Regions from separate parts of the Agrobacterium sp. 22-214-1 genome, predicted to be linked through region 1. Evidence: predicted binding sites of a transcription regulator. Region 1 holds the regulator's gene; each other region holds the start of a gene.

Region 1 (5,351 bases):
TTTTCTGGATGCGGGTGCCTTGCCCACCCTGCATGACCGCTACGGCATCTCGACGGCGATGATCGTGGCGCGCGCAAGGGCGTGGCTGGAGAATGAAAGTTTTGAAGTACCGCACGGTTCGGTCTAAAGGCTGAAGCTGAAACATGGTGCGGAATCAGCCGGAGGGAGCCGGCGGTTTCAAGGGAGTGGAGCGCGTTATCCGCGTGATCGGACAACGCCGAGGGTGTTTGAATCCAGGGAGGAGAAAAATGAGTATTTCCATCAACAGGCGTATGTTCCTGACCGGTACCGGACTGGCACTGGCGGCGCCGGCCATTCTGACGACGGCCCGCAACGCCCGGGCCGCCACGACGTTGACGCTCGGCCATGGCGCGGCGCCCGGCAATCCGCGCACGATCGCGGCCACGAAATTCGCGGAACTCGTTGCCCAGAAAACCGAAGGCCGCGTGGCGATCAATGTCGCCGGTTCGGAAACGCTTGGCAGCGACGCCGCCATGCTGACCAGCCTGCGCACCGGGGCGCTGGATTTCACCGCCAACAGCCAGGGTCCGGTTTCGAGCGTTGTTCCAGAACTCGCGGCGCTCGGCCTGCCTTTCCTGTTCAGCAACGCCGATCAGGCGATCAAGGTACTCGAAGGCGATGTCGGCGCATCGCTCGATGCGCGCTTCCAGAAGGTCGGCATCGTGCCGCTAGACTGGTGGGACAACGGCATCCGCCATGTCTCCAATTCCAAACACGCCATCACCAAGCCGCAGGACGTCGCAGGCCTGAAAATCCGTACCCCCGCCGACCCGATGACGATGGATATTTTCAAGGCGCTCGATGCGGCGACGGTTCAGATCGCCTTCGGCGAACTCTACATCGCGCTTCAGCAGGGCGTCGTCGACGGGCAGGAAAATCCGCTCGTGAATATCGAAAGCTCCAAGCTTTACGAGGTCAACAAACATATCAGCCTCACCGCCCATAAATGGGAGTCCACCCCGTTCCTGATGTCCAAATTCGCCGAGGGGCGGCTGGGCAAGGATTTCGAGGCGGTCAAGGCGGCGGCGAAGGAGGCGGGGGCGCTTCAGCGCAAACTCTCGGCGGAAAAGGCAAGCGCGTCGCTGGCCGCCTTCAAGGCCAATGCCGCCATCGAGGTGGTGGAAGACATCGACCACGCCGCTTTCGCGAAAGCGACCGCGCAGGTGCTGGAGACATGGAAGCAGAAGCCCTTCGGCGATTTCGTCGCTGAGCTGGAAAAGGCCGCCAAGGGCTGACGATCAGGATGCCGGGCCGGTTCATGCCGCCCGGCCTCGCCTTCATGTCCACCGACAGGATCGGCGGGAGCCTCGCTCACACCGACATTCATACGGTTTCAGTTTTCAGGAGATGCGCCAATGCTCGAAGGAGCCTTGTCCGCCGCCAATCGCGTTGACAGTTTCATCGCCATCCTCTGCCGCATCATCATCGTGGCAACCGGCATTCTGCTTACGGTCATCATGACCGCAAACGTCATCGTCCGCTATCTATCGACATCCGGCGGGCTGGATTTTGCGGAAGAACTGCCGACCATGCTGTTTCCATGGTTCATCGTTGCCGGCATTACCCTTGCCGCGCAGAGCGGCGCGCATATGGCGGTTGAATGGATTTATGACAAGTTCGACGAACGCGGCAAGGTGGCGGTTCTGCTGTTCGCCAATCTCGTGACGGTCGCAAGCTTCGTCATTCTCGCGCAGCAGGCGCTTGTCGTCGCCGAGATCGCCGGCGCGGAAATCAGCCCTGTGCTGCAACTGCCCAACAGCATCGGATATTATTCCATCGCCTTCGGCGCGGCACTGGTCTCGATCACCACCGCAACGGCAAGCCTGCGCATTCTCTCCGGCGGCTGGCATGCGCGCCCGCACGGTGCAACCGAGGAGATGCCGCTATGACCATCGTGATGATCATTGCATTTTGTATTCTCATGATGATTGCGGTTCCGGTCGGTTATGCGCTGATCATCTCTGCGGGCGTCGCCGTGCTGTGGAACGGTTATGTGCCGCTTTCGATCGTGGCGCAGCAGGTTTACGACCAGACCCAGTCTTTCCCGATGCTGGCGCTGCCGTTCTTCATGCTTGCGGGCACGCTGATGCTCGGCGGCAAACTTGGAACCCAGCTTCTGGAGCTGGCCTCCAAGGCCATGCAGCGCTGGCGCGGCGGCCCGCTTTCCACCACCGTCATTTCCTCGGTCGTGTTCGGCGGCGTTTCCGGCTCGGCGGTCGCCAATGCGAGCGCGCTCGGCTCGGTGCTCATTCCATGGCAAAAGCGCCAGGGCTATCCCGCTCCCCTCTGTGCGGCCAACAATGCCACCTCGGCCGTCATCGACGTGCTCATTCCGCCGTCGATCCCGATGATCCTCTATTCGCTGGTCAGCGGCGTCAGTATCGCCAATCTGTTCATCGCCGGCATTCTGCCGGGCCTGCTCATGGCGGTCGGTTTCATCTTCGTCTGCTGGGCCATTGCCGTGCGGCGTGGCTATGCGGTGCGAGACGAACGCATCCGCAAGCGCGATCTGGCACTACTTGCATTCCGCAGCCTGCCGGCGATCCTTCTGCCGATCCTGATCATCCTCGGCCTGCGCTTCGGCTTTGCAACGCCGACCGAAGTGGCCGTTCTTTCCGTCGTCTATTCGCTCGTGCTCAGCATCTTCTTTTATCGCGATCTGACGTGGAAGCGTTTCTGCGACAATTTCGTCGAGGCTGGCTCCGCAACCGGCGTCGTCATGCTGGTCATCATGGGCAGTGCGGCGGTGGGCTGGGTGCTCACCTTCGATCAGGCGCCCCAGCATTTCGCCACCTGGGTGGCGGAGAATATCTCCAACCCGATCCTGATCATTCTGATGATGAACGTCCTGATGCTGATCATCGGCATGCCGCTCGATCTGCCGCCGTCAATCCTGCTGCTCGGACCGATCTTCGTGCCGCTTGCGGATATGATCGGGCTCGACCGGGTGCAGCTCGGCATGATGATGGTGATCAATCTCGGTATCGGGCTCTATACGCCACCGATCGGCACCACGCTCTTCATCTCGTCCTCCATAGCCAGAGCGCCGCTCGGCGCGACGACGAGGGAATTGTGGCCGTTCTTCACCATGGCGATGCTGCTTCTCATCGCAGTCAGCTTCATTCCTGCGCTCACGATCTACTGACGTTCGGCCCGTAGCAAATCGGCAGCCAGAAACCACCGGCCGGGTCTATCCGGTCGGTGGTTTTAGTATTCAAGACGTGCCGCCTACGTCGTTAAATCTGCTTTGTTCATGGTTTCGACGATCAAATCACGATCTGCGATGCACCCTTCACGAAATTTTAGGGGATTGCGGAACACATATGGAACATATAGTGTTCGTTCTGTATTTGTTTCGCGACTTCAACGACGATTCTCAAGGGTGTTTTCCTCATGCTCACGCGCAAACAGCAGGAATTGCTTCTCTTCATTCATGAAAGAATGAAAGAGTCCGGCGTGCCGCCCTCCTTCGATGAAATGAAGGACGCACTCGATCTTGCCTCCAAATCCGGCATCCACCGGCTGATCACCGCACTCGAGGAGCGCGGCTTCATTCGCCGGCTACCTAACAGGGCGCGCGCGCTGGAAGTGATCAAATTACCTGAGGCCTATGCGCCGGGTGCAAGGCCGCAGCGCGGCTTCTCGCCGAGCGTCATCGAAGGCAGCCTCGGCAAGCCAAAGACGCCGGAGCCGGCCCCTGCCCCCAAGGCGCCGGCCAATGATCTCGGCGGTGCAGTCACCGTGCCGGTCATGGGCCGTATCGCCGCCGGTGTGCCGATTTCCGCCATCCAGAACAACACCCATGATGTGGCCGTGCCGGTCGACATGCTCGGCTCGGGCGAACATTACGCTCTTGAGGTCAAGGGCGACTCGATGATCGAAGCCGGCATTTTTGATGGCGATACCGTCATAATCCGCAACGGCAACACGGCCAATCCTGGCGATATCGTCGTAGCACTGGTGGATGATGAAGAAGCGACCCTGAAGCGTTTCCGCCGCAAGGGAGCCTCCATCGCACTGGAAGCCGCCAACCCCGCCTATGAGACCCGTATTTTCGGGCCGGATCGGGTGAAAATCCAGGGCAAGCTGGTTGGGCTGATCCGCCGCTACCATTAATTGGCAGCCCGCTTTTTTCGCTAAGGGCGTCATCGAGACGATGGCGCTCCCTTTGAGGCATCTTGGCTTGTTCTCTGGAACAGAGCGGCTCTGCGGAAGTAAAGAGAGGGTGTGTTTCGCCCTCATCTCCGGGCGGTGAGGTAGATATGCCTCCTTCTCCCTGCCCTCACCTTGCCATTCATCAACGCGGCTTATGGGAGCCATGGATTATTTGCAATATTCCAAGGGCCATCCGCCGGTATAGAAATGCGCGTCATATCGGGGAAACACGTCATGTATGATCTTTATATCGCCAACAAGAACTATTCCTCATGGTCGCTGCGGCCGTGGGTGTTGATGCGCACGCTCGGCATCGCCTTCGATGAAAAACTCGTTCCCTTCGGCGAAGGCGTTTCCTTCTCCACCTTCTCGCCGACCGGCAAGGTGCCCTGCCTTGTCGATGAGGGCGTGACAATTTGGGAAACGCTGTCGATCGCCGAATATCTGGCGGAAAGACACCAGGGCGTCTGGGCGAGCGACAAGCAGGCACGGGCCTGGTCACGTTCCGCGGCGAGCGAAATGCATGCGGGCTTTTCCTCGCTGCGCAATCTCTACCCGATGTCGGTCGGCATTCGCGTAAAACCGAAGGGTGGCGATACCGGGCTTGCGGCCGATATAAAGCGCATCGATACGCTGTGGAGCGAAGGACTCGCGAAATTCGGCGGGCCTTTTCTTGCCGGCCAGAAATTCACGGCGGTCGATGCCTTCTTCTGCCCGGTGGCATTTCGTTTCCAGACTTATGGCGCGGAACTTTCGCCCGCGGCGAGAGCCTATTGCGACCGGCTGCTCACCCTTCCCGCCATGCGCGAATGGTACGAGGCCGGGCTGAAGGAAGTCTGGCGCGACGCGGCGCATGAAGAGGAAATTAGCGGGATCGGCGAATTGACGGCGGATCTGCGCATCAAGGCCTGACGACCCATGCTGGCGGCACTTTATTGTGATGCCGCCAGCAACCGCATGACGGCATCAGGCACGTCGTGATCGAAACGGCCGCTTTTCCAGTCGTAATAGCGATGTTCGCTCCAGGGCCTGTCCATGCCGGCGATTGCGGCGCGCAGTCTGCCGACCACCCCTGCCTGATCGCTGCCGGCGAAGTCCATTTCCAGCGAACCGATCCGCCGCAGGATATCGCGGTTCAGCAGAAGTGCGCCCGAGCGGCATTGGGAAAAGGACGT
Region 2 (5,351 bases), 670 kb from region 1:
GATGAGTATCGAACGACCGCTCCGCTAGTCGGCAAATCGAGCAACCCTCCCTCGGCAAAAAATCTCAACCCGTCGCCCATTTCTTCCCCGATGAGTTTGAGCCTACGTCCCAAACGATGTTTGAGGATGGCCACAAACACTATCGCTGCGGAAAACGTGAATTTGTCGACAAGCACAGCAACCTGCCTGCCTGCGTTTTCAGAGATGGCGTCGATCAAGGGCATCGTTTGAAGGAAGTCGCCACCGGTGTTTCCGCGAACGTCAATCAAGAGTTTTTTGTTCGAGCAGGTGCTTACATGCTCCGCTGCACCAGAGATGGCTTCCGGCAACGCAGTTTCGCCTGGATCGAAGAAACTTGGCAATGATATTGAAAGCCCAAGCCCCTGCCAGTCCTTAATTTCCACAAATCTCTCGGGCTTCCAGGCCGGATCAGCCTTGCCATGCTCGTTTCTCGGGTAGAGCATCGATGCAGGAACCGTATGCCCGTTCTCCACTTTCAAATCGGTTATCCGCCCATTCTCGTCTTTCACACGATATTCAGTCGTATTCTCTTTTGAAGAAAAACCGAGGTGGGCCAATGCATACGGCCATGCCAGAAGAATCGGTCCGATGACCCGTTTCCTCTGGCGCGTTCCCGCCAGAAATTTCTCTGCGGCGGCTTCAATTTGGCCCAAAGGTGTGCCGTTGACTGCTATCAGCTCTCCTCTTGGCGCAGTTGTTTCCAGTGCCGTGTCAGTTAATCGCACCACCGTCCCGACGCTCACAAACCTCAGCGGGAGCACCGCGATGGAATCGTTCGGGATCAGCCGTGTGTGTCCGTTGTCGGGAAGTGCGAGCAGGCGCATCGCGGAAAACAGAAAGGCCTCTTTGGAGCCCTCCAAAGCGTATCGTCGAGTGTCATAAATGCAGCTGTCTATCGTCGCTTGTTCGATCCACCGAAAGCTGGGATCGGTTGGCAAGACAGTTTCCAGAATTTTCTCGAGGTCTTGCGTCAGGGACATGATTTACGGTGCGCATAGTTGCTCGTCGATGTCCAGATCGGGTCGATAGCGGAGGTTCTGGTTGGAACTCCATTACTTGTCATCAATCCCGCTTCAGCGGCCTGAAGCTCATCCGGTGCAGCGGGCAAGGCCCGTGGCTTTCGATGGCGCGCAGGTGGGCCGGCGTGCCGTAACCGGCATGGCCTTCAAAGCCATAGGATGTGTGCACCACACCCGCGCGTTCCATCATCCGGTCGCGGGTCACCTTGGCGATGATCGAGGCGGCGGCGATGGAGAGGGAGCGGGAATCGCCCTTGATGACGGCTTTGGCTTCGCAGGCGATGCCGGGCGGGCGGTCGCGGCCGTCGGCCAGCACGAGGGCAGGGGAGATTTCGAGACCGAGCACGGCGCGGCGCATGGCGTCGAGGCTGGCGCGCAGGATATTCATGCTGTCGATCAGGCCGGGGCCGGAAGAGGCGACGGATACGATCGAGGTTTCCATGATCTGTACGAACAGGCTTTCCCGCTTCTGCTTCGTCAGTTTCTTGGAATCGTCCATCCCCTTGGGAATATTGTCCGGATCGAGAATGACGGCTGCCGCAACCACCGGTCCGGCCAGAGGTCCCCGGCCTGCCTCATCCGTGCCGGCCACGGGCCAGAGGCCCTTCTTTTTCGCTTCCAGTTCGAAGGAAAAATCCGGGCCGGTATCGGCAAGATCAAAAAGAGCAGGAGAATCGGGTGTGGCCGTGCGTTTCATGCGGCGAAACTGGCACACACACCCGATCTCCTGCAAGCCCCCGGAAGCGGGCGATGACAGGCGCGGTGAGCCGGGGTCAAGGGGCGTGGCTCACCGTGCCCCGAAGGTCATCATGACCTTTGATCCTCCAACGGGGCGGCGGAGGAAAAACGATCGCACGCGAGGCGGCGGTTCCGGGGGCGATGTCCGGCGGGCCAGGGAAAACCCGCCGGGCATGTCGTGGGAGTGTGGCCGGTCTAAAAAAGAGGCCGCCGCTCCCTGTCATATTCTGCCTGATATCGCCGCACGTTCCGTATGGTGCTTCGATCAGGCGGAGTTGTTTTCAGCGTCGGTTTTTCAAAGCAGCGACAATTGCACGCCGGCTCCGCCCGGCGGCACGAAGAGATCGTCGCGCAGGTGGATGCCGCGGCGGATGAGGCCGAGCCTTTTTGTCGCCATCTCGAAACGCCTGCCGATCTGCCAGGCATAGGGGCCGGCGCCCTTCATGCGTTTTCCGAATTCCGCGTCGTAATCCTTGCCGTCGCGCATGGAGCGCACCAGCGACATGACATGACGGTAGCGGTCCGGATAGTTGCGCAGCAGCCAGTCGCGGAACAACGGGCTCACCTCCAGCGGCAGGCGCAAAAGCACATAAGACGCTTCGGTGGCGCCGGCGGCCTTGCCGGCCTCGAGAATACGCTCGATCTCATGATCGTTGAGCGCCGGGATGACAGGCGCCATCATCACGGCCACGGGAATGCCGGCCTCGGTCAGCGCCTTGACGGCTTCCAGTCGCTTCTCCGGCGTGGCGGCGCGCGGTTCCATGTTGCGCGCGAGCTTCCGGTCCAGCGTGGTGACGGAAATACCGACCTTGGCGAGCCCCTTTTTGGCCATGGGCGCCAGAATGTCGATATCCCGCTTGATCAGCGCCGATTTGGTGACGATGGCGACGGGATGATCGGCCTTGGCCAGCACTTCCAGTATCTGCCGCATGATGCGCCATTCGCGCTCGATCGGCTGATAGGTGTCGGTATTGGTGCCGATGGCGATCACCCGCGGCTTGTAGCCCGGCTTCGCCAATTCCCGTTCCAGCAACTTCGCCGCATCCGGCTTGGCGAAGAGCTTGGCTTCGAAATCCAGCCCGGCCGAAAGCCCCATATAGCTGTGCGTGGGACGGGCGAAACAATAGATGCAGCCATGTTCGCAGCCGCGATAGGGATTGATGGAGCGGTCGAAGGGGATGTCGGGCGATTCATTGCGGGTGATGATGCTGCGCGGCTTTTCCACCTGCACCTCGGTGCGGAATTCCGGCATGTCCTCGAGAGTCTGCCAGCCATCGTCGAAAACCTCGCGCTGCAGGGTCTCGAAGCGCCCATCCGGGTTCAGCCCGGCGCCACGGCCGCGACGACGGTCGATCTCGATGCGCAGGCCGGATGCATCGGCCAGCGCATTGGCAATATCCGGCATATGGCTCGGCTGGAAGGCAGCCTGCCCCGAAAGCGTATGGTTTCTCATCTGGATGCTCCCAGGACGCCGCACGCCTCTCAAGGCACGCTCAACGCCCTAAACCGTTTCCGTCCGGACAGGCTTTCTACTGCCTTCCGAATGATTAAATTCCTACATCAGGAATGAGAACAATACAAGAACAAAATTGCGAATTCGGCTCGTTCTCCAGAGATGGATGCGTGGCCGCGACAGGCACGGCCACGTCCGCAGACTTTGCGGTCGGTGGCATGGACAGCCTAGGATTTTACAGCGATGAGCATAGTGGCAATTTATTGTGCGATGCGTTAGAGCTATGCAGATGTTGACAGTCATAATGGAATGCCGGGATCACGAGCCGGAACTGGCGCACACATTGTCTGCGCTTGTAACCGGGGCCGTGGAAGGGCTTGTAAGCGATGTTGTGATTCTCGATCACGGTTCGCGCGATGGATCGTCGCGCGTCGCCGATGCCGCCGGCTGCCGTTTTTATGGGCAGTGGGACATCGAAGACGTGGTGAAGTCCGCACGCGGTGGCTGGCTGCTTCTGATCGAGCCGGGCGCGCGCCCGCAGGCGGGCTGGATCGACGAGATTCTCGAATATGTGGCGATCTGCGCGCAGCCGGCGCGTTTCTCGCCCTCGCGCTATCACCGGCGCAATGTCTTCAGCCGCATGCTGCGGCGTATTCCGCCATTGGAACACGGATATCTTCTGCCAAAGAAGCATGCGGTGTCGATTGCGAAATCGGGCATGAGCCTGACGCAATTTGTCGGCGCGCAGAAACCGCGCCGGCTGAATGCGGAAATGGTGCCTGCCTGGGCGCTGCGGGCCTCGGCCTAACCTCGGGGCCGCTTTACCCGGCCAGAACCTTGCCGGGGTTCATGATGCCGGCAGGGTCGAAAGCGTGCTTGATGCGCCGCATCAGTTCCATCTCGATGCCGGGGCGGATGGCGGCCAGTTCGTCGCGCTTCAATTGCCCGATGCCGTGTTCGGCCGAAATGGACCCGCCGAGCGACAGCACGATGCCATGCACGATCTCGTTCATGTCCCGCCAGCGGCCAATGAATTCGGCCTTGTCGGCACCCACCGGCTGGGAAATATTGTAGTGAATATTGCCGTCGCCCAGATGTCCGAAGGCGCAGACGCGGGCGCCAGGTATGGTGGCAAGAACCGCCTTTTCCGCCGTTGCCATGAATTCCGGTATTTTCGACACCGGAACGGAAACATCGTGCTTGATGGAGCCGCCTTCGGGTTTCTGGGCCTCCGACATGCTTTCGCGCATGTGCCAGAGCGCCTGCCGCTGCGCTTCGGACGCGGCGATCACCGCATCCTGAACCAGCCCGGCCTCAAAACCGCGCTCCAGCAGCGATTGCATCATGCTATCCGCCGTTTCGGCCGAGTCGGAGGTGGAAATATCGATGAGCGCATACCAGTCATGCGGCTGTTCCAGGGGATCGCGCACGCCGGGAATATGCCGGGCGGTGAATTCGACGCCGATTCGCGGCATGAGTTCGAAACCGGTCAGCGCCGTGCCGCAGAGATTGGAAGCCATCTCGAACAGCTTCAGCGCGTCTTCGGTGGAGCTGAGACCCGCAAAGGCCACCTGATGGCCGAGCGGTTTCGGGAAGAGCTTCAGCACCGCGCCGGTGATGATGCCAAGCGTGCCTTCGGAACCGATGAAGAGATCGCGCAGATCGTAACCCGTATTATCCTTTTTCAGCCGGCGCAGCCCGTTCCAGATTTCGCCGGTCGGCAGCACCACTTCGAGCCCAAGGCAGAGCTGGCGCATGTTGCCATAGGCGAGCACCGCCGTGCCGCCGGCATTGGTGGCGAGATTGCCGCCGATGCGGCAGGACCCTTGAGAGCCGAGCGACAGCGGGAACATCCGCTCCACGGAATCAGCAGCCTTGTGGATGTCGTCGAGAATGCAGCCGGCATCGGCGACGATGATGTTGGCGACCGGATCGATATCGCGAACGCGGTTCATGCGCTCCAGCGACAGGATGATGTCCGCTCCTTCGGCACGCGGTGTCTGTCCGCCTACGAGGCCGGTATTGCCGGTCTGAGGCACGATGGCGGTGCCGGTTTCGCTGGCGAGCTTCAGGATGGCGGCAACCTCTTCAACCGAAGCGGGCTTGATGAGCAGCGGCGA
Region 3 (5,351 bases), 360 kb from region 1:
AAGCCGTCAGCCGTCCGATCGTCGTAGGTCTCCATGCTGCCGTCGGCAAGTCGCCGAAACCTGACGCTAGGGCTGCCGAAAAGGCCATCGATCAGGGCATCCTCCACATGGTCGCCAACGGGGATGGACCCCTTGCAGTCGGCGACGACAATAAGATACGGGGTCTCCTGAATTCCATATTTTCGGGCCTTGTTCTCCAGCGCGACGCGCAGATCGAGATGTGGAGACACCGACCGGAGGCCAGTCATCGCGGCCCCGATCTTCCGCTCGTAGCTTTTTTCCTTGTTGAAGCCGCCGAGAAGCGTGAGGTCGAACTCCCAATCCTGAGCTCCGAATGTCCGTCTGGGCGACACTCTCGGATCGTCGCCACATTCATTGCGCGCCCATTGCTCAACCTCGGATTTCAACTTGGCCACGCTCGGCGCGGACTGGCCATGCGTCCGCACCTCGTAACCCAGGAGCCACCCCGGCGGTAGATTCACTGTTTCTAACCCATTGTAGATCGCGGCCTCGCGGTTGTCGCGGGCGACCGTCCGCACATCCGGTCCGAAGGACGTCACTTCGACGAAGGCGAGGATTTCACCAGAGCCGCTCCTCACCAAGAAGTCCGGCCTGTTCGTCGGATGGGGGCAGGCAGGATGGATTTCCACTTCATGGCCAAGGCGCCTCAACGCAACGTATGTCACGATCTCCGCAAGAGCCTGCTCGTACTGGGCGTCGTTGCGGTTCTTCATGCGGCTCACCAGATCGAGCTGCTCGCCCGAAGGGAACTCCCCAATCCAACCGTTCACCAGGTCGCGGTACACAATGTAAGGATTCCGGCCGGAGCTGTCATAGAAGTCGAAGCATGGCTCTCCAGCGCGGCGGGGCGCCCTTCGTGTGCGGTCCTTCTCCTCGAATAGCGCCATCGAGCAATCACTCGGTTTCGGTGCTAGGCCGCTCGAAGCGCGCAAGTGCCTGGATGACCCGAGATTTGTTCCCGTCCGATGGTACCTTGCGAGTGGATATTTGGACCAGCTCGGTTTCCAGCATCTTCAGGCGCTGGATCTTCTCGCGGATCTCTGCAAGCTGCTCGGCTGCGATGCGGTCCGCCTCCATGCTCGGCATGTCCGGACGCTCGCTCAGGTCGATTAGATCCCGGATGGCATCGACGCTTAGGCCGAGATCACGGGCATGACGGATAAAGGCGAGACGATCCTGCTCGTCTTTGGTGTAGCGCCGCTGGTTTCCTTCCGATCTTCCTGAAGGGGCGAGCAATCCTGTCTGCTCCCAATAGCGAATGGTGGAGACGTTCGTCCCCGTTGCCTTGGCAAGTTCGCCGATCGTAAGCATCGAATCCTCCGGGTATCGCACGTCAAGCCACGCTACGGGGCCGCCAAAGTCAGGGAATTTCATCTGCAAATCAAGTCTTATAATCGGATGCCCCGTCACGACATGCGAAGGATTCAACGTGGCTAATCCGCGGTCTGCCTGCTGCAGAAAAAGTGCTCATGCCGCCATGGGCCCTGCATGTAGGACCATAGATCAAAGCCTTCCATCCAGAGTGTCCTTCTGACAAATTCCGACGATAGCATGTCGTATAGAGCGTCCGCCTTTTGCCAGTGCACCTTGTTCTGCACCGTCACGTGTGGCCGCCAAGGCTGAAGATCCTGCGGTCCGAGCCACGGCCTGAACGCAGCTCTCAAATCCTCTCTGATGTGGGCCAGAATTTCGCTTTCGAGAACGAAGGACACGCCGTTGCCCATGTTGCGGACACCGGTCACTTTGACCTCGACCCTTCCCATCATCTGCCCTGCCTGTCGAAGGATGTCATCTATCTGAAAACGATGCTCCGCGGCGAGCTTGTGGAACATGGGAATGTGCGCGCGCAGGAAGTTGCGGTCCCGAGGAAAAGAAGCGCGTTCGGAGCTCGTTGAAAAAATATAGATCTTCGTCGCCGACATGCGCGGTCAAGATCAGGGAAGGCTGCAACATCTGCTCGATCTAGGTCCTGCAAAAAGAGAAACAAGCCGCTTGACGTCGGAAAAAACGTTCTCTAATTGTTCCGCTATGAGCAACTTTAGCGCCCTCCTTTTCCGAATAGGTTGACCGATCCCGGGACGGATCCCGGATTGCCGTATCATCCTGTTTATCGGAGGGAAGGTCATGACGACCTTTACTGCTCATGCCGCAGGCGATGAAGCTTGCGATCTCCCTGACTTCTACAATTCCCGCTTTCCCAGCGCCACGTTGAAATGCCGCGGGCGCACGCTGTATCGCTCACAGGAAGCAAGCGATTACGCGTGCCTTCTCGAACTTGACCCCGACGTGATTTCCTGGCGCTGCATCACGCAGCCGTTTGTCAATGACTCGCCCGCGCGCAAGCCCCGTTACCGCCATGTCGACTTTGCGGTGCAGAAGGCGGACGAAACGCTACTGGTGGACATCTGGCGCGGCCCCCCCGAAAAAATCACTTGGCTGCCGGGCGTCGCCGAGCGTCTAGGCTACACCTACCATCCAATCTCGATCTTCGACCTTAATCCGACACGAATTCAGAATGCGCGTGACCTTGTCCGCTATGGCGGACGGGAGGCTGCTCTCGGTGACCGCATCCGCATCCTCGCGGGTCTTGACGACATGGGATCCCTCACACTCGCGGAATGCCTTGGGGCCGTCAGGGAAGGCGCTCCGATGTGTTCGGTTGCCAACATGATCCTTCGGGGAATGCTCGAGGTCGATCTCGATGAAAAGCTGCTCGACCCGGACACCATCGTCCGCCGCGCGCGGTCATAGGAGTCAATCATGAAATGGCCAAAATCGGACGAGCGCAGGGATGTGCTCGAAGTGACGACCTATGCCAACTCGCTTCGCGTTCCCTTGCGCCGCTGCGGGATCTTCCTGAAGAAGGGCGACAGGGCGGTGGGGCTTCTGCTTCCACCGGGCGCCGACATGGAGAAGTACCAGCGCGCAGTGAAGATGGTCCTCGCGGCCGCTGGCATTCTCCATTATTCGGTGCAGAGCATCACGACTTCCGGCTTCAAGAAGGAAGTCAATTCGGACGACGCATTGAAAGCTCTCGCGCATTCGGCGGCCGTAATCGTGCTCATCGCGAATGATGCGGACGTGCCCGATGAGGTGACGGTCGCCGTCGAGCGCATCGAGGAGGTGAGCGCCGTCAAACCGTATCACCTGATCCTTGCCGCGAAGGTGGCGATGGGCATCGTGATCAACCGGGAGCAGGCGGCAGAGCTTGCTTCGTATTCCCTACCGCTCGTGTTCTCCGCGATCAGGAGGTCTCGACCCATCGAAGTCTCGCTTGAGAAGCTCGCCGCGTCCGCGCAGGTCAGGAAGCCCGTCGTCTGGGAGCCTCGGATCGAGCAACTCGCGGGTTACGGGGCCGCCACGCAATGGGCGCTAGATCTTGTGGAGGACCTAGAGGCCTGGCGCAGCGGAACAATTGCCTGGACTGACGTCGATGCAGGCTTGCTCCTGAGTGGACCTCCCGGCTCCGGCAAGACCCTGTTCGCAAGCGCGCTCGCACGATCCTGCGGCGCGAACTTCGTCGCCGCTTCAAGCGCGCAGTGGCAATCGCGGGGTCACCTCGGCGACATGCTGGGGGCCATGCGCAAGACCTTCAGGGAGGCGGTCAACAATGCGCCAGCCATCCTCTTTCTGGACGAGTTCGATTCCTTCGGCTCCCGGCAAAACCTGAGGGGAGACAGCGCTGCCTATGGACTGCAGGTGATCAACGCGCTTCTGGAGCATCTTGACGGCGCATCCGGACGGGAAGGGGTCGTGGTCATCGCTGCGACGAACAGGCCTGATGACATCGATGAAGCTTTGCGGAGACCGGGGAGGTTGGACCGCCATATCCAGATCGAACTGCCGGATCTGGAAGCACGGGAGCAGATCCTGTCGGCGCATGTCGGTGTGCCTCTGCCCGCGGACGAGATGCGCGCGATCGCCCTGGCGACCAGTGGCTACTCCGGCGCTGGTATTCAGCAACTCGCCCGTGACGCACGCCGCGCAGCACGGAAGAGCAGGAGGCCTGTCTGTGGTGCGGACTTCCTGGCGATTGTGCCCCCTGTAGCCGCGCTCGGAGACGATGAGAGGTGGCCGATCTGTGTGCACGAAGCAGGGCACGCGATTGTTGGGCTCGCGCTTGCGACAGGCCAGATCGAGGCCATCGTTGTTGCAAGGGAAGCAGGACATCGTGACGAGAACTTCGGGCACGTTGAGTGGCGTAGGGCGGTGGTGCGTAAAAGGACCCTCCAGATGTACCGCAATGAAATCGCCATGCTGCTCGCTGGGAGGGCGGCCGAACAGGTGATCCTGAGCGAGGCCTATAATGGTTCCGGAGGAGCGGAAGGATCCGATCTTCATCGAGCAGCCGACATCGCCACCGTCCTGGTGGGCGGTCACGGCTTATATGGCCTTGGATACACGCGCATCTCCCGTTCCCGGGATCTCGACCAGCTTCGCACCGAGGACCCCGTTTTGAGAAGGCGCGTGGAGCGACTACTCGCCGAGGAACTGGCACGAGCGGAGGAGATCATCCGAGAGCGCCGCGACGACGTGAAGCGCATCGCAGAAGCGCTTCTGCGGTCGGAAGTTCTATCAGGCTCCGCCACAAGTCGGATACTTGCAGGTGATCCTGGCTAGGTCAGCGAACTAGCCAGCGGTCGAAGACGATCGTCGGACGCCGGGGAGTCGGATGAGGACGCGGACCGCTGTGCTGGCAGCACAGCGATTGGAGCCTTTGGCACAAGCTCGTGAGAACGGACAGTGGCAGCCCGGCAGCATAGACGCTGGCGTCAAGATCACTGTCCTTCCGCATCATCGCAATGGAGGTCGAGATGGCATGCATCGGTAAAAGTGACGTGGACAATGGCGGCGATGGTTGCCCCGGAGTTGAGCCGGGAAAGATCGTTGAAACCGCTGGCGAAGCTCTGGAGAAGGCTGGCTTTACGCCTTCCCAGAAAGGGCGCAGGATTCTTGGCCAAGGACGACCAAGGGAAACCTTGAAGAAGCGGCCTTATCAAGCGGATAAGACCGGGGAAAGGAATGCCGCCGATGAAGCGTCTGGGGACAAACCCAAGGAGTGAGTCCGCCTGGAGGATATCCCTTGGGAACGGCCAGGTCAGCGAGAGCCTTGGTCTCCCGGGTGCCCGATTGGTCGTGACAGTCTGGGCTGGTCCTCAGGCGTCATCCAGCTCAGGTGTCTTCTCAAGGTTCACCCACAGATCCTTCGGCACAAGCGGAGGTGCTTCGATCGCGAGACGCTCGATATTGTCGGGCCAAATCAACGCCTCGTAATCTAGGGGCAGACCTCTCATCGCAGCAACCAGCGACAGGCCGACGGCCTGCGCGAG
Region 4 (5,351 bases), 110 kb from region 1:
GACGCTGCAATCGGCCGAGCTCTGGCAGGAAAGCGGTCGTTACGATGACTACGGCAAGGAAATGCTGCGCATCAAGGACCGTCAGGACCGTCAGATGCTCTACGGCCCCACCAATGAGGAGATGATCACCGACATCTTCCGTTCCTATGTGAAGTCCTACAAGAACCTGCCGCTGAACCTCTACCATATTCAGCTCAAGTTCCGCGACGAGGTGCGTCCGCGTTTCGGCACCATGCGCTCGCGCGAGTTCCTGATGAAGGATGCCTATTCCTTCGATTTGACCAAGGAAGACGCGATCCATTCCTATAACAAGATGTTCGTGGCTTACCTGCGCACCTTCGAGCGCCTTGGCCTGCGCGCCATTCCGATGCGCGCCGATACCGGCCCGATCGGCGGCAATCACAGCCATGAATTCATCATTCTGGCCGATACAGGCGAATCCGAAGTCTTCTGCCACAAGAGCTTCCTCGACCGCGCCATTCCCGCCGAAAACACCGATTTCGACGATGTCGCAGCCCTGCAGGGCGTGTTCGACGAGTGGACGGCCGATTATGCCGCCACGTCCGAAATGCATGACGAAGCCGCTTACAATGCCATTCCCGATGGCGAGCGCCTTTCCGCGCGCGGCATTGAAGTCGGCCACATCTTCTATTTCGGCACCAAATATTCCGAGCCGATGGGCGCGAAAGTGCAGGGTAAGGATGGCAAGGAACACCCTGTCCACATGGGTTCCTATGGTATCGGGCCGACACGCCTTGTTCCCGCCATCATTGAAGCATCGCATGATGAGAACGGAATCATCTGGCCGGCCTCGGTCGCTCCCTTCGATGTCGTGATCATCAACATGAAGGCTGGCGATGCTGCCTGCGATGCGGCTTGCGAAAAGCTGTATTACTCGCTCTCCAACGCCGGCAAGGATGTTCTTTACGACGACACGGACGACCGTGCAGGCCAGAAATTCGCCACCGCCGACCTGATCGGCGTGCCGCTGCAGATCATCGTCGGCCCGCGTTCGGTCGCGAATGGCGAAGTCGAAGTGAAGGATCGCAAGACCGGCGAGCGGGAGACCGTGACGATCGAGGCGGCGATGAACAGGGTGCTCGGCTAAGCACGAGTGGAAGACGGAGCGGCTTCACCCGAAGTCCGCTCCGGTTTCGTAACGCAGATGCCGCAGAAATATGGGCCGGTTTTCGGAAAAGACCGGCCTTGCAGTTTGAGATCAGGGAGACGACATGGCACAAGCCGAGGCTGACAAGGGTGCGGCTGCTTCCGCCGGGGCAAAAACCGCCCGGCCGTTTTCCGCTTTTGAACGCATGGTGGCCTGGCGTTATCTGCGGTCGCGGCGCAAGGAAGCGTTCATTTCCGTCATAGCCGGTTTTTCCTTCGTCGGCATCATGCTGGGCGTGGCGACGCTCATCATCGTCATGGCGGTGATGAACGGGTTCCGCACCGAGCTCATTTCGCGCATTCTCGGCATCAACGGCCATATGATCGTGCAGCCGATCGACCAGCCCTTCAATAATTATGATGAGCTGGCGAAGAAGTTCGCTGCCGTTCCCGGCGTCACCATGGCCCTTCCGCTGGTGGAAGGCCAGACGCTCGCCTCCGGCCGCGGCGGCGCGGGTTCCGGTGCGCTGGTGCGCGGCGTGCGCCAGGAGGATATCGACAAGGTCAAGGAAGTCGCCACCAACATCAAGACCGGCGATCTGGTTGGCTTCATGGCCGGAGATGGCGTTCTTGTCGGCTCAAGGCTCGCCGCCCAGCTCGGCGTAACGGCCGGTGACGACATTACCCTCATTTCCCCGGAAGGCGACGTGACGCCGATGGGCGTCAATCCGCGCGTCAAATCCTACAAGATATCCGGCGTCTTCGAGATCGGCATGTCGGAATATGACGCCTCGATGATCTATATGCCCCTGTCCGAAGCCCAGCTTTATTTCAATGCCGAAGGCCTCGTGCAATCCATCGAGCTTTATGTCAGCCGCCCCGACGATGTCGATGGTATCCGCCCGCTGGTAGAACAGGCCGCCGAACGGCAGATCTATATCACCGACTGGAGACAGCGGAACCAGACCTTCTTCTCCGCCCTGCAGGTGGAAAGAAACGTGATGTTCATGATCCTCACCCTCATCGTTCTGGTGGCGGCGCTGAACATCATTTCCGGCCTCATCATGCTGGTGAAGGACAAGGGCAGCGACATCGCCATTCTGCGCACCATGGGCGCAAGCTCCGGCTCCGTGATGCGCATCTTCTTCATGACCGGGGCAGCCATTGGCATGGTCGGCACCTTTGCCGGTGTGGCGCTCGGCGTCATCGTCTGCCTCAATGTGGAATCCATCCGGCAGTTCTTCTCGTGGATATCCGGCACGGTGCTGTTTGACCCGCAGCTTTATTTCCTGAGCCAGCTTCCGGCCGAAATGGATATCAGCGAGACCATTTCCGTTGTCATCATGGCACTGACGCTCTCTTTCCTGGCAACGATCTTTCCAGCATGGCGGGCTTCCAAGCTCGATCCGGTGCAGGCCCTGCGTTACGAATAAGGACCGCTTCGCAATATGGCAAAAAAAACAGTGCTGCGGCTTACTGGCGTCGAGAGAACCTATGGTCAGGGCGAGACGTCGCTTTCCATTCTGCGCAAGGCTGATTTCGAATTGAAGAGCGGCGAGATGGTGGCGCTGGTCGCCCCTTCGGGAACCGGCAAATCCACGCTGCTGCATCTGGCGGGACTTCTCGAACATCCAGATGCCGGCGAGGTCTATATCAACGGTGCACCCTGCAATGACCTGCCGGATGAAACGCGAACCGCGATCCGCCGCAGCGATATCGGTTTTGTCTACCAGTTCCATCACCTCCTGCCGGAATTCTCGGCGGTGGAAAATGTGATGATGCCGCAGCTCATCGCCGGTCTGACACAGGCCGAAGCCCACAAGCGCGCCAGTGCGCTGCTCGACTATATGCGGGTGGGGCATCGCGGTGAGCACCGCCCGGCGGAACTCTCCGGCGGTGAACAGCAGCGTGTCGCCATCGCCCGCGCCGTTGCCAACGCGCCGCTACTGCTGCTCGCCGATGAGCCGACCGGTAATCTCGATCCGGAAACAGCGCATTATGTATTCGACGCGCTGGAGGCGTTGGTACGCCAATCCGGCCTCGCGGCGCTGATCGCCACCCACAACCATGAACTCGCCGCCCGCATGGACCGGCGCGTGACGCTGGCCGACGGCAAGATCGTCGATTTCTGAGCTGATGCGCGAGGCGCGTCTCTCGTGCGTCAATCTTTCCATAGCACTCGAAATGATCCAAATTGAGGTGAATGACGGCCCCGGGACGGATTGCGCCAAGCTGGCAAGGCGGTCCGTCCGGTGCTCTTCAGAGAACGCCTGTTCTCCAAATTTGAGTTTTTTCCGAACCCCGGGGGTGTTTTTACCTCCGGGTTTTTTCGTTTTGGAGTCAGTGGCTTGCTGTTCCCCATGCGGGAACCGAAGGCGATTCTGCGGCATTAGCAAGGGGAATATCAGCAAAACCCTGTTGACAATCGAACAAAATGAGAACAAAGTTGGAACATAACGAGTAAGGAGAGACCAATGACTGATTTCATCCGTGACGTTGCCGCTTTCGCCTCCATCGCTGTCTTCGTAGCCAGCTTTTCGGTGATCCTCACCGCCCTGTGAAGGGCACGCCGGCGCAGAAACCTGTATGGACGCCGCAAAGCGGTGGACTTTGAGCGCCGGAAATCGGAAAATCGCCCCCTCGATTCAGAATGACAGGATGATGATATGGGCGATGCGGTTGTGCGTGGAGAGACCTCTGGCGAGACGCTGAAAACTCCCGGTTTCGTCCATTTGCGGGTTCATTCCGCCTATTCCCTGCTTGAGGGGGCCTTGCCCCTCAAGAAAATCATGTCCAAGGCCGTCGCCGACGGTCAGCCGGCCATTGCCATTACCGATACCAACAACCTCTTTGTCGCGCTGGAATTTTCCGAAAAGGCGCGCGATGAAGGTTTGCAGCCCATCATCGGCTGCCAGCTGTCGATCGACATGCAGGATGCGGCGGAGGACCGCCGCAACCATAACAGCCACCTTCAGAAACTTCCCGCCATCGTTCTGCTGGCGGCCAATGCCGAAGGTTACGAGCGACTGGTGGATATCGTCAGCCGCGCCTATCTGGAAGGCGAGGGCAGCGGCCATTCGGTGCATATTACCCGTGCATGGCTGGAGGAAGCTTCCAATGCCGGCCTGATCGCGCTGACAGGCGCTTCCGGCGGTCCGGTGGATATGGCCTTGAAGGACGGCCACACCGCCCAGGCGAAGGAACGGCTGCTGACACTGAAGTCACTCTTCGGTGACCGGCTTTATATCGAATTGCAGCGCCAGTCCGGTTATGACCGTTCCCATGAGCGCCGCATGATTGGCCTCGCTTACGACCATGATATTCCGCTGGTTGCCACCAACGAAGCGTTTTTCCCTTCCAAGGCCGATTACGAGGCGCATGATGCGCTGATGGCGGTCGCGCATAACGCCATCGTCTCCGATGACAGCCGGTTCCGGCTCACGCCCGATCATTACCTCAAAAGTCGACAGGAAATGACGGCGCTGTTTGCCGATCTTCCCGAGGCGCTGGAAAACACCGTCGAGATCGCGTTGCGCTGCTCCTATGTGCTGAAGAAGCGCGGGCCGATCCTGCCGCGTTTCACCGGCGCCAGCGACGATCCGGAAGCAGCCGAGCGCGCCGAAACGGAGGAACTGCGCCGCCAGGCGGTGGAGGGGCTGGACCAGCGGCTCGCCGCGCTCGGTATGGCGCCCGGTTATACGGAGCAGGACTATCGCGACCGGCTGGATTTCGAACTCGGCGTCATCTCGCGCATGAAGTTCCCCGGTTACTTCCTGATCGTTGCCGACTTCATCAAATGGGCCAAGCAGCACGATATTCCGGTCGGGCCGGGCCGCGGTTCGGGTGCAGGCTCGCTTGTCGCTTATGCGCTCACCATTACCGATGTAGATCCTCTGCGCTTCTCGCTGCTGTTCGAACGCTTCCTCAATCCCGAACGCGTTTCGATGCCCGACTTCGATATCGACTTCTGTCAGGATCGTCGCGAAGAGGTGATCCGTTACGTGCAGGCCAAATATGGCCGCGAGCAGGTGGCGCAGATCATCACCTTCGGTTCGCTGCAGGCGCGCGCGGCCCTGCGCGACGTCGGCCGCGTGCTGGAAATGCCCTATGGGCAGGTGGACAAGATCTGCAAGCTGGTGCCCAACAACCCGGCCAACCCGACACCCCTGTCGAAAGCGATCGAAGAAGAGCCGCGCCTGCAGGAAGAGGCGGACAAGGAGCCGGTTGTCGCCCGCCTCCTGGAT

What was found. Region 1 encodes LexA, which represses DNA repair genes until DNA is damaged. Its sites were predicted from a motif close to TGTTCNNNNTGTGTTCNG; they were not measured.
Region 2: the regulator LexA is predicted to act here: its motif matches at 3,347-3,364, upstream of ACQZ5G_RS06425 (PA0069 family radical SAM protein).
Region 3: the regulator LexA is predicted to act here: its motif matches at 2,030-2,047, upstream of ACQZ5G_RS01265 (2'-5' RNA ligase family protein).
Region 4: the regulator LexA is predicted to act here: its motif matches at 3,544-3,561, upstream of dnaE (DNA polymerase III subunit alpha).

The regions. Positions count from the first base shown of each region.
Region 1 is NZ_JBNWCK010000001.1:593,681-599,031, forward strand. Features, by position in the region: gene ACQZ5G_RS03030 (transketolase family protein) at 1-127, shown strand, start outside; gene ACQZ5G_RS03035 (TRAP transporter substrate-binding protein) at 249-1,256, shown strand; gene ACQZ5G_RS03040 (TRAP transporter small permease) at 1,377-1,910, shown strand; gene ACQZ5G_RS03045 (TRAP transporter large permease subunit) at 1,907-3,166, shown strand; gene lexA (transcriptional repressor LexA) at 3,415-4,137, shown strand; gene ACQZ5G_RS03055 (glutathione S-transferase family protein) at 4,411-5,088, shown strand; gene ACQZ5G_RS03060 (ComEC/Rec2 family competence protein) at 5,109-5,351, opposite strand, start outside.
Region 2 is NZ_JBNWCK010000001.1:1,259,610-1,264,960, reverse strand. Features, by position in the region: gene ACQZ5G_RS06435 (peptidase S41) at 1-1,001, opposite strand, end outside; gene ACQZ5G_RS06430 (ribonuclease HII) at 1,084-1,737, opposite strand; gene ACQZ5G_RS06425 (PA0069 family radical SAM protein) at 2,074-3,231, opposite strand; gene ACQZ5G_RS06420 (glycosyltransferase family protein) at 3,521-4,039, shown strand; gene ACQZ5G_RS06415 (FAD-binding oxidoreductase) at 4,053-5,351, opposite strand, start outside.
Region 3 is NZ_JBNWCK010000001.1:235,446-240,796, forward strand. Features, by position in the region: gene ACQZ5G_RS01255 (hypothetical protein) at 1-908, opposite strand, end outside; gene ACQZ5G_RS01260 (MerR family transcriptional regulator) at 916-1,332, opposite strand; gene ACQZ5G_RS01265 (2'-5' RNA ligase family protein) at 1,455-1,943, opposite strand; gene ACQZ5G_RS01270 (hypothetical protein) at 2,146-2,772, shown strand; gene ACQZ5G_RS01275 (AAA family ATPase) at 2,782-4,641, shown strand; gene ACQZ5G_RS01280 (hypothetical protein) at 4,836-5,084, shown strand; gene ACQZ5G_RS01285 (DNA cytosine methyltransferase) at 5,178-5,351, opposite strand, start outside.
Region 4 is NZ_JBNWCK010000001.1:704,750-710,100, reverse strand. Features, by position in the region: gene proS (proline--tRNA ligase) at 1-1,108, shown strand, start outside; gene ACQZ5G_RS03580 (lipoprotein-releasing ABC transporter permease subunit) at 1,233-2,540, shown strand; gene ACQZ5G_RS03575 (ABC transporter ATP-binding protein) at 2,556-3,239, shown strand; gene dnaE (DNA polymerase III subunit alpha) at 3,774-5,351, shown strand, end outside.